Regions from separate parts of the Lysinibacillus sp. TE18511 genome, predicted to be linked through region 2. Evidence: riboswitches for the same ligand, from Rfam matches in the RefSeq annotation. Region 2 holds a riboswitch; the other holds the start of a gene.
The links. Region 2 has a riboswitch for cyclic di-AMP ahead of ACVWXS_RS14595 (APC family permease). Riboswitches for the same ligand answer to the same signal wherever they lie in the genome.

Region 1 (4,824 bases), on a different contig from region 2:
CAATTATTGCGACTATTCTCACAGTCAGTATAATTTTTTGGTTTGTGAATAATCCTGTAGGTTTTATTGAACATGGAATTGGCTATAAGAGAGAATTAATTTCACATTTATATATTTGGATTTTTACACTTTTGATTGTAATAGGTTACATCGCCTATACCATCATTGCATTACCTTTCGTAAGAGCACATTTATTTACCTTTTCCTGGCTTAAAATAATCGGTATATGGGCTGCTATTGTGACTGGAATAGTTGAAGAAGTGCTTTTTAGACATTTACTTATGGAATATTTATTATCTATTGCATTTTCAGATCTATTGCAAATACTGATATCTGGATTACTATTTGGAATGGCTCACGGTGCATGGATACTTTTGAGAGGAGATTGGAAGATTGCACTACCTGTGATTATATGTACTACAATTTTAGGAAGTTTTCTCGCGATGTTATATATTATGGCTGGAAGAAGTACCTTTGCTCCAATCGTAGCTCATATTTTCATTAATTTAGTGATCGAGCCATGGTTAATGTTATCTGCCGTTTCTGGAAAATGGGATAGTAAAATAAAGTAATTGTTTGTGCAAGTACAAAGCCGATTCCGAACGCAATTATGCCGAGGTATAGATTGATATCTTTTTGTCTCGCGGAATTTTAAGCTACTGTTCAGAGAGGCTATAGAGATTGGTTGTATAGTAAGAAAAAGAAATAGGGTATATCAAAAGAAAACTCCTTTTGATATACCCTATTTGGTTGCTTATTCGATATTTGCGAATAGAGCAAGATCCTTCCGGTGACCAATCATTACTAATAAATCTTCCTTTTCAATAATCTGCTCAGGAGAGGGGGAAATGATAATGTCTCCTTCTCGAACAATGGCAATGACACTTACATTATATTTCGCGCGAAGGTCTAAATCTCGCAGATTTTGTCCAGCCATCTTTGAAGGAATCATAATTTCTTCTATACTGTATTCTTTTGATAATTCAATATAGTTTAGCATATTGGGGGAGAGAAGCTGATTGGCAACTCGCTCTCCCATATCTCTTTCAGGATAGATAATCCAGTCAGCCCCAACTTTATCTAAAACTTGCCCGTGTCTTTTTCCAAGAGCCTTTGCAATCACTTTTTTGATGCCAAGTTCTTTTAATAACGATACGGTTAAAATGCTCGATTGCATATCATTTCCTATTGCAACGATAACATAATCGAAATTGCCTATTCCTAAAGAGGTAAGAGCTTTTTCTTCTGTCGTGTCAGCGACTACTGCATGTGTCACATATAGTTCGGCATCTTCGACTCTTTCCTCATTAATGTCGATTCCTAAAACTTCCTGCCCAGCTTCATGTAATCTGCGAGCTACACTTGTTCCAAATCTACCTAGGCCAATTACAGCATATTGTTTAATAGACATTGCACTCTACACTCCTTTATCGTGATTACCCAATCATAATATTTCCCTTAGGATGACGGAATGCCTCAGATTTCCGTCGTTTTGTTATGGCAAAAGCAATTGTTAATGGACCTAATCTACCTGCAAACATTGTCAATATGATGACGAGTCGGCCACCAGGTGATAGCTCTGGAGTTAGACCCATTGAAAGTCCAACTGTAGCAAACGCAGAGGTTGCCTCAAATAAATACATCATAAAACTATGTCCTTGCTCGGTAATACTTAAGACAAACGTGACGAATATAACAATCATCATTCCACACATTGTGACTGTTAAAGCTTTTAATATTGTTTCGTTAACGATTCTACGTCTAAAGAGGACAACATCTTCTTTCCCTCTAATTTGTGACCACATCGTGGCAACTAAAAGCGCGAAGGTTGTAATTTTTATTCCGCCAGCAGTGGAACCAGAACCTGCACCAATGAACATCAGTAAGATGATTAAAAATAGTGTGGATTGTGTTAAGTCTCCTATAGGAAGGGTATTAGAACCAGCAGTCCTTGGGGTAACAGCTTGGTATAATGAACCAAGAAATTTGCCCCATTCAGACAATGGTCCAATGGTTTTGCTATTTCCATATTCAAATAAGAAAATTAAAAACGTCGAGCCAACTGTTAAAATAAGCGTTGTGGTTAATACAATTTTTGAATGCACGGAAAGGCGTTTTGTTTCCCGATATTCATATAGTTCATTTATGACGATAAACCCTAAGCCCCCAATTGTAATAAGAGCGCAAATAGTTAAAACGATAAACGGGTCGTCTACATATTCGGTCAACCCATTAAAGCCCCCCATTAAATCAAATCCAGCATTATTAAAATTCGAGATGGAATGGAAAAAACCATAATATATAGCTTTACCTACAGGCATATCGAACGAAAAACGGATAGATAAAATTAAACCACCTATTATTTCAATTACTGCAGTAAAAAGTAGTATCCGTCTAACCAATCTGACAAGACCAGCCATTGTAATATTATTGAAGGCCTCTTTTAATAAAAGTCTTTCTTTTAAGGAAATTTTTTTTCCTAATAGTAAAAATAATAATGTTGCAAACGTCATAAAGCCTAATCCACCAATTTGGATAAGAAATAAAATGACTAGTTCTCCAAATACTGAAAATGTATCGCCAGTATCCACAACAACCAAGCCAGTTACACAGGTTGCAGAAGTCGCCGTAAATAAGGCGTCTAAAAAAGAAAGTCCCTGACCATTCTCTGTCGAAATAGGAAGAGTTAACAAAAGCGTTCCAATCAGGATAATAGTTGCAAAGCCCAACACGAGTATTTTAGGAGGATTTAATTTATTTTTTACTGTTTTCATGTTAATCTCCTCAATGTTTGGATAAAGATTTTTAAAACCATCTAAAAAAAATATAAATTTACATAATAAAAAGACCAACTGTTTTTGTATGCTTCAAGATTATAAAGGAATAAAAAATAACCATACTCATAAAAGTGGTCTAACATGACCTCCTTCGCTGGAGCCGACGAAGTTAGCTGACGGGTAGAATGGCGAAAGAGTGTCTCATTCCTTCTGCTCATGCAGAATTAACCCCAAAATACTGGTTCCTCCGTTCCCAAAAATTATTGAGATTAGGCTGTAATGCAATTGAATGTGATTATTCTACGCCTATATTCTATTTTTTGTAAACCATAAATTTTTTGAAATACATATTGATCCCACATTAACGGGCACGATAACGCCCAGAGCAAACAAGGTGGGGTATAATCTGCCCTAATAATAAGCGGGGATAAAGATACCTCCAATGATGAAAAGATTCAATATATTGTGGTCAAAAAATCAACCTGAAATTCCTCAAGAAATAAAATTAAAAATTCACCATATTAATTCTTACACTTTCTATTGACCATTTTTAGACAATACGTTATAATTCTTTAGTACACAGCAGAAGGTTATTTGCCTATTTGTGTACTGACGTGTGTTCGGAGGGAGGGAAAGAGAGATGTCAAAAACTGTCGTTCGCAAAAACGAATCGCTTGAAGATGCTCTTCGCCGCTTCAAACGTACTGTATCAAAAAGTGGTACAATTCAAGAAGTTAGAAAGCGCGAGTTCTACGAAAAACCTAGCGTTAAACGTAAAAAGAAATCAGAAGCTGCACGTAAACGTAAGTGGTAATTTAATTTCCCATTAAAAATCCCTACGTTCATAACACGCAATTGTATGATTCACTGAGCAGACAAAAATATACCTGAAATTAATCATTTTTTGATTAATTTCGGGTATTTTACTTTGTGCTCAAATTTACGTACATATCGAAGAAGCCGAATGTGATCATTGCGATCCATTTGGCTTTTTATGTTACCGTTGATACATCGTTAACTATATCGATTAATAAAGTCCCGCAGATGTAAAATTCACTGTATAATAAAATTATTAGGATTTGTGAAACTTTTTACATGGTCAATCGTATATACAGAAGAGAAGCATGTTGGAAGGGAGGGAAAAAGATGCGAAGACGGAGGTTCCTCAGTTATTTATTAGTTATTTGGATGACTTTTTTGTTAGCGTTTCCATTAACGTCGGCTTTTGCAAGTAGCAAGGTCTACCACATACCTATTCATGATGAAGTAGAACGAGGGCTTCACGCATTTTTAGAACGAGCTTTTAAAGAGGCGGAAGAAAACGGTGCAAAAGCAATAATTCTAGACATTCATACGCCTGGAGGTTTCGTGAATGCAGCGAGTGATATTGCTATGCTTATGGATGCAACGGACATACGTACGATTGCGTATATTAACAAAGACGCGCATTCTGCAGGTGCCTTTTTAGCCTTACATGCGGATGAAATCTATATGGTGCCAAATGGAACAATCGGTGCGGCTGCGGTAATCGACTCAGCAGGGAATATGGCAGATTTAAAGGCTCATAGTGCGTGGCTTGCTCAAATGGAAGCAGCTGCGGAATCGTCAGATCGCAATCCAAAATATGCACGAGCAATGGCTGATGCATCCTTTGATTTACCAGAATTTCGAGCAGAAAAAGGGAAATTATTAACTTTATCTGCTTCAGAGGCAAAAGAAGTTGGTTATTCTGAAGAAACAGTTTCAAATTTCCAAGACCTTTTAGAAAAAACGCAATTAAAAGGTAGTGATGTCGTACAGATTGAACCTACTTTTTCAGAAAAAATTGCTCGTTTTATTACGAATCCAATAATAATACCAATATTGTTGTCGATTGCTAGTTTGGGGCTTGTCATGGAGCTGTTTTCGCCAGGATTTGGTGTTCCAGGTGTAATGGGATTGTCAGCTCTTGGATTATTTTTCTTCGGTCATATGGTAGCGGGCTTCGCTGGTTATGAAACATTACTTTTATTTATTGTAGGTTTAGCTCTTGTCATTGCGGAGTTTT
Region 2 (4,824 bases):
GAAAAAAGATTATCTGATAATGTTAAAGATTTACGTTTACGTGCAAATACTACAGGTGCCCCGATTTCAAGCCCTAGCATAACAGATGGTGCGATACCTGAAGATTCAATCGTTACTATTTTTGTAATAATTTGATCCGAGAAACGGTTGGCAAACTCATGACCAATTTCCTTCATTAGCATTGGGTCAATTTGATGATTTAAAAATGAATCTACTTTTAATACAGATGAAGATAAAACTTTACCTTCTTGCATAATTTTATCGTGCAATAACTTCATTTCCTTTATTTCCCTCTTTCTTAATTTAATAAAAAACGCTGAATACCTTGATCCATTCATCTACGAGTGGAGCAAAGCATTCAGCGTAAAAACGTCGAAACAAATAGAAAACGTCATCATCTTATATGAGATCTTCTAAAGCATTGCTACCCATAGTCGATTTATTTACGGTAAATCGGTAGAAACTTGCGAGCCATATTCTCGCTATTATATGAGTGAAACAGTATGAAGCTGTAATATATACCAATTATTCAAATCAGCACTTCATTCGGCAATGTTGCTATATGACTCACTGAATATAGATTGATTTTTCGGAATTTACTGGTATTTCAATAAATTTTAATTGTAAACGTTCGTGTTTTACAACCAACGTACTGATTATATCAGACAATTTTCCAGCAGGCTAGTCATTATTTTGTTAAATGGAAAGGCACTGTCATAATGACGACATTTTTGTTAAATAACAGCGTAGCGCGAATTAATAGACTCGATTGATTGTGTAACATATGATGCCATCCTTTTTTCGGTATAAATTGTGGGATAACAACTGTTACTCGATGTCCTGTTTTCACACATTGATGTTCAACCTTATTAATAAATTTCATCAACGGCTGTGTAATACTTCGATATGGTGAATAGTATGTTACAAGCCGTACATCTGGCTGCCAAGCTTTCCATTTCTCTTCAAAAGCTTTTGCGTCATCTTGATCGAAGGCTACGTAAAAGGCAATAATTTTGTCGACCTTTAATGAATGTGCGTAATGCAAAGTGTTTTCAACTACTTGCGTAATACCAGCCACAGGGACTATGAAAACATTCCCCTCAATAATAGGTAGCTCCTCATTATTTAATCTTAACTGCTCACCAACTGCTTGATAATGTTTTTTAATTCGATGAAACATCAAAATAATCATTGGTAAAAAGATAAACACTGGCCATACTTGAGGTAATTTCGTCACAAAAAACATCATGGCAACAATAAAGGAAATAACCGCTCCAATCGTATTTATTGCAAATTTTGCAACCCAACCTTTTGGCTTTTCACGCCACCATTTTCGCATCATTCCGGCCTGCGCTAACGTAAACGGAATAAAAACGCCAACTGCATAAAGTGGAATTAAATGTTCTGTTGCCCCATCAAATAAAATGATTAAGACAATGGCAGCTAAACCAAGCATCAAGATTCCATTTGAATAACCGAGACGATCCCCACGGATTTGGAACATTCTTGGGATAAAACGGTCCTTCGATAAATTGACTGCTAGTAAAGGAAAGGCTGAATAACCTGTATTTGCAGCGAGTACTAAAATCATTGCTGTTGTACCCTGCACTATATAGTAAAAGAAATTGCGTCCTACACTTGCCTCCGCAATTTGCGAAACAACTGTTTCTTCTGCATTTGGAGCAATTCCATAAAAATAAGCTAGACTCACAATACCGATAAATAGTACCGCTAAAATACCGCCCATCGCAAGTAACGTTTTAGACGCATTTTTTGGTCCTGGATCTTTAAAATTAGGAATAGCATTTGAAATGGCTTCTACACCAGTCAAAGCTGAGCTTCCTGATGCAAATGCCTTTAATAATATAAAAAGACTAATTCCTGCAACGGGTGTACCAACCTTTGGACTCAACTCTGCTGGAACTTGCCCTGTTGCTACATTATAAATCCCCACTCCAATTAATATCAGCATGACAGCTACAAACAAATATACTGGATACGCTAATATGGATGCAGATTCTGTAACACCACGTAGATTTAAAAGCGTTAAACATATAACAAAAAATACAGCGATTATCACGTTATAGGGATGTAGACTCGGAAATGCCGAAGTAATCGCATCTGTCCCCGCCGAAACACTTACCGCAACTGTTAAAATGTAATCGACAAGCAATGAACCACCAGCGACGAGACCGGCATTGACACCTAAATTTTCCCGAGATACTACGTATGCACCACCACCATGTGGATAAGCAAAAATAACTTGACGATACGAAAAAATAAGTGCTGCCAGTAACACAACTACGCCAGCAGCAATCGGTAGAGAATACCAAAAGGCAACAGTACTTACTGTCATGAGCACAATTAAAATTTGCTCAGGTCCATACGCTACTGATGACAAAGCATCTGATGACAGTATGGCAAGTGCCTTTCTTTTATTAAGCTTTTGCTCCCCTAATGTATCGGATCTCAACGGTTTTCCGATAACATAACGTTTGAATGAGGATTTCATATACAACACCTTCTAATTTCATGGGATGTATTTCGCATTTCTAAATCGATTACACCTTCGCATAATCGGTTTCTATGTTGTCCACTGGGGCTTATTTTCATTTTTGAATGAAGATAAAAAAAACGTCTACAAGTCATCACTAAATACGACTTGTAGACGCTCATTCGTCTGCCAAGCTCCAACTTTTCTGCTCTTAACGCTTACGAGGTTAGCTGTCGGATTCGGGCCTGAGTAGCCCTACCCTTCAAAAATGAAGAGATTCACCCCAAGGATTATTGTTAAACAATCCGTAAAAACTGGGTCCCCCGCGTTCAGTTGCTTCAGCGATTTAGAAATTTGAAACCTTTATAATGATGTCATATTACGCTCGTATTAAAAAAAAGTAAAGAAGAAAATTTTTTATTATTATAAGTGAAAAGCATAGATATTCTCTCAAGTAGTATGTAATTACTCGCAGAACTAAAAAAGCTATCTTAAAAGTATTGTCCCACTTTTAAGATAGCTTATGCACTTTAGTCCTCAATATCTTGTTCAAAGCCTATAATTTCACCTGTAGATGAATCAACCTCAACTTCGTATTCATGCTGTCCGTTTCTGATTTCGATTTCGTAAATCCCATCATCAAGCTTAATTTTAGTCACTGTACCTTTTGCCTTTGTTAAGGCCTTTTCAATAGCCTGCTCTTTTGTGATTTTAGTTGTTGTAGTGGAAGCAGTCATCTTGTCATACATATCATCTTGATCTCGACGTTCCTTCTTTTGCTTTAGTAGCTCACCTGTATAGGCGTCAAATTTTAAGTCATACTCTTCAGTATCAGTGTACACCTCAACCTCATAAACTGTGCGATAGACATCCTGGTCAAACTCAATATCAACTACCGTACCATCGACAACTGCTAATGCCTTTTTCTCAATTTCCTGCATTGTTAATACCTTTTTTTCTTGCGCATTACCTGTTAATAATGTTGTTGAGCCAATAGCAGCTCCAACGCCAAGTATACCGACCAACGCTGGGATTAAAATCATTTTTTTCATCTTCATCTGTTCATCTCTCCTTTGTTTTATCCCGCATACAACTGGCTGGAAGACCCTCAAGTCAAGCAGCTGAGGTAAACCAAACAGTTAAGCGGGGTTGTACTTTATCTATTCTTAGCTTATCAAGCGAAGATGATAGGACAATAAGAGAAACATTAGAATTTCATGAGAATCACTTAATGATCTTCATCCCATGTAACGGACATCACCTTTCCAGATATTGCATGTATTTGGAAAACAGCTTCTTCATTCTTAGCTTCAATTTCAACTAAATAAAAGCCACCATCCTCTGTTTCCTTATAATCAACAGAATCTACCTCACCATTTAGTTGTTGGAGAGCAATCTTCATTGCCTGCTCTTTAGAAATAACATTGACAATTTCTGGTTGTTCAACTGGCTGAACATCTTTTTTAGACAAAACATCACCTGTATAAGCATCGAGTGTGAGATCCCTTTGTTGACCCTCTTTTTCAACACGTACGGTGTAAATGTTATCTGCTAACACGACACTCTCAATATCCCCATAGTCTTTCTCAACCATATGTCGTATTTGCTCTTCTGTTAACGGTAATTTACTTTCCACTTCCTTCAATTTTAAATCTGTAGTTTGCTGTGTAGTTGCATCTAGCATCACCATATAAGTTGCACCATCTCGTGTAAATAGCATTTCATACTCGTTTCCTTGATTTTTAGCCTTTGTTACATGACCATTGTAGATCGTTTCAATATGATGAATTGCCTGTTCTTTACTAAGAGGCTCAATATGAAAGAAGCGATACTGAACAAACCATAGCGTTCCACTACAGAGAAGGATGATGGCACCAATGATCAATAGCCATTTTTTCATTGTTGCCCCTCCTTTGGTACACGTAGGGTAAAGCTTGAGCCCTCGCCAATTGTACTTTCAACATCAATCGTAATACCAAGCTGCCCTGCAAGTTCATGGGCAATAGCGAGCCCTAAGCCTGAGCCTCCAGTTTTACGGTTACGGTCCTCCGCCACACGATAAAAACGCTCAAATAAATGGGGAATATGTTCAGCTGGAATCCCAACCCCAAAATCTTGAATAGTAATGAGAACATACTCAGAAATGTCTGTAGCCTGTATGTGGACTTCTCTCTCACTATATTTCCGAGCATTATCAAGTAAAATAAAGAGCAACTGTTTCAACATTTTTTCATCGCTATAAATATGGTTTGGCATTTCAGCATCGACGATGAAGCCGCGATGATAAGCCTGTTGCATTTGCGTGGCCACCTTATTTAAGAATGGAGCAA

Region 1: linked by a shared signal. The riboswitch ahead of ACVWXS_RS19450 (TrkH family potassium uptake protein) and the one ahead of ACVWXS_RS14595 (APC family permease) in region 2 are both predicted to bind cyclic di-AMP.

What each region holds. Positions count from the first base shown of each region.
Region 1 is NZ_JBSSFD010000033.1:47,425-52,248, reverse strand. Features, by position in the region: gene ACVWXS_RS19460 (CPBP family intramembrane glutamic endopeptidase) at 1-572, shown strand, start outside; gene ACVWXS_RS19455 (potassium channel family protein) at 755-1,411, opposite strand; gene ACVWXS_RS19450 (TrkH family potassium uptake protein) at 1,437-2,774, opposite strand; cyclic di-AMP (ydaO/yuaA leader) riboswitch at 2,921-3,063, opposite strand; gene rpsU (30S ribosomal protein S21) at 3,418-3,591, shown strand; gene ACVWXS_RS19440 (NfeD family protein) at 3,924-4,824, shown strand, end outside.
Region 2 is NZ_JBSSFD010000019.1:16,742-21,565, reverse strand. Features, by position in the region: gene ACVWXS_RS14600 (xanthine phosphoribosyltransferase) at 1-278, opposite strand, end outside; purine riboswitch at 412-513, opposite strand; gene ACVWXS_RS14595 (APC family permease) at 689-2,512, opposite strand; cyclic di-AMP (ydaO/yuaA leader) riboswitch at 2,696-2,848, opposite strand; gene ACVWXS_RS14590 (PepSY domain-containing protein) at 3,025-3,552, opposite strand; gene ACVWXS_RS14585 (PepSY domain-containing protein) at 3,723-4,394, opposite strand; gene ACVWXS_RS14580 (HAMP domain-containing sensor histidine kinase) at 4,391-4,824, opposite strand, start outside.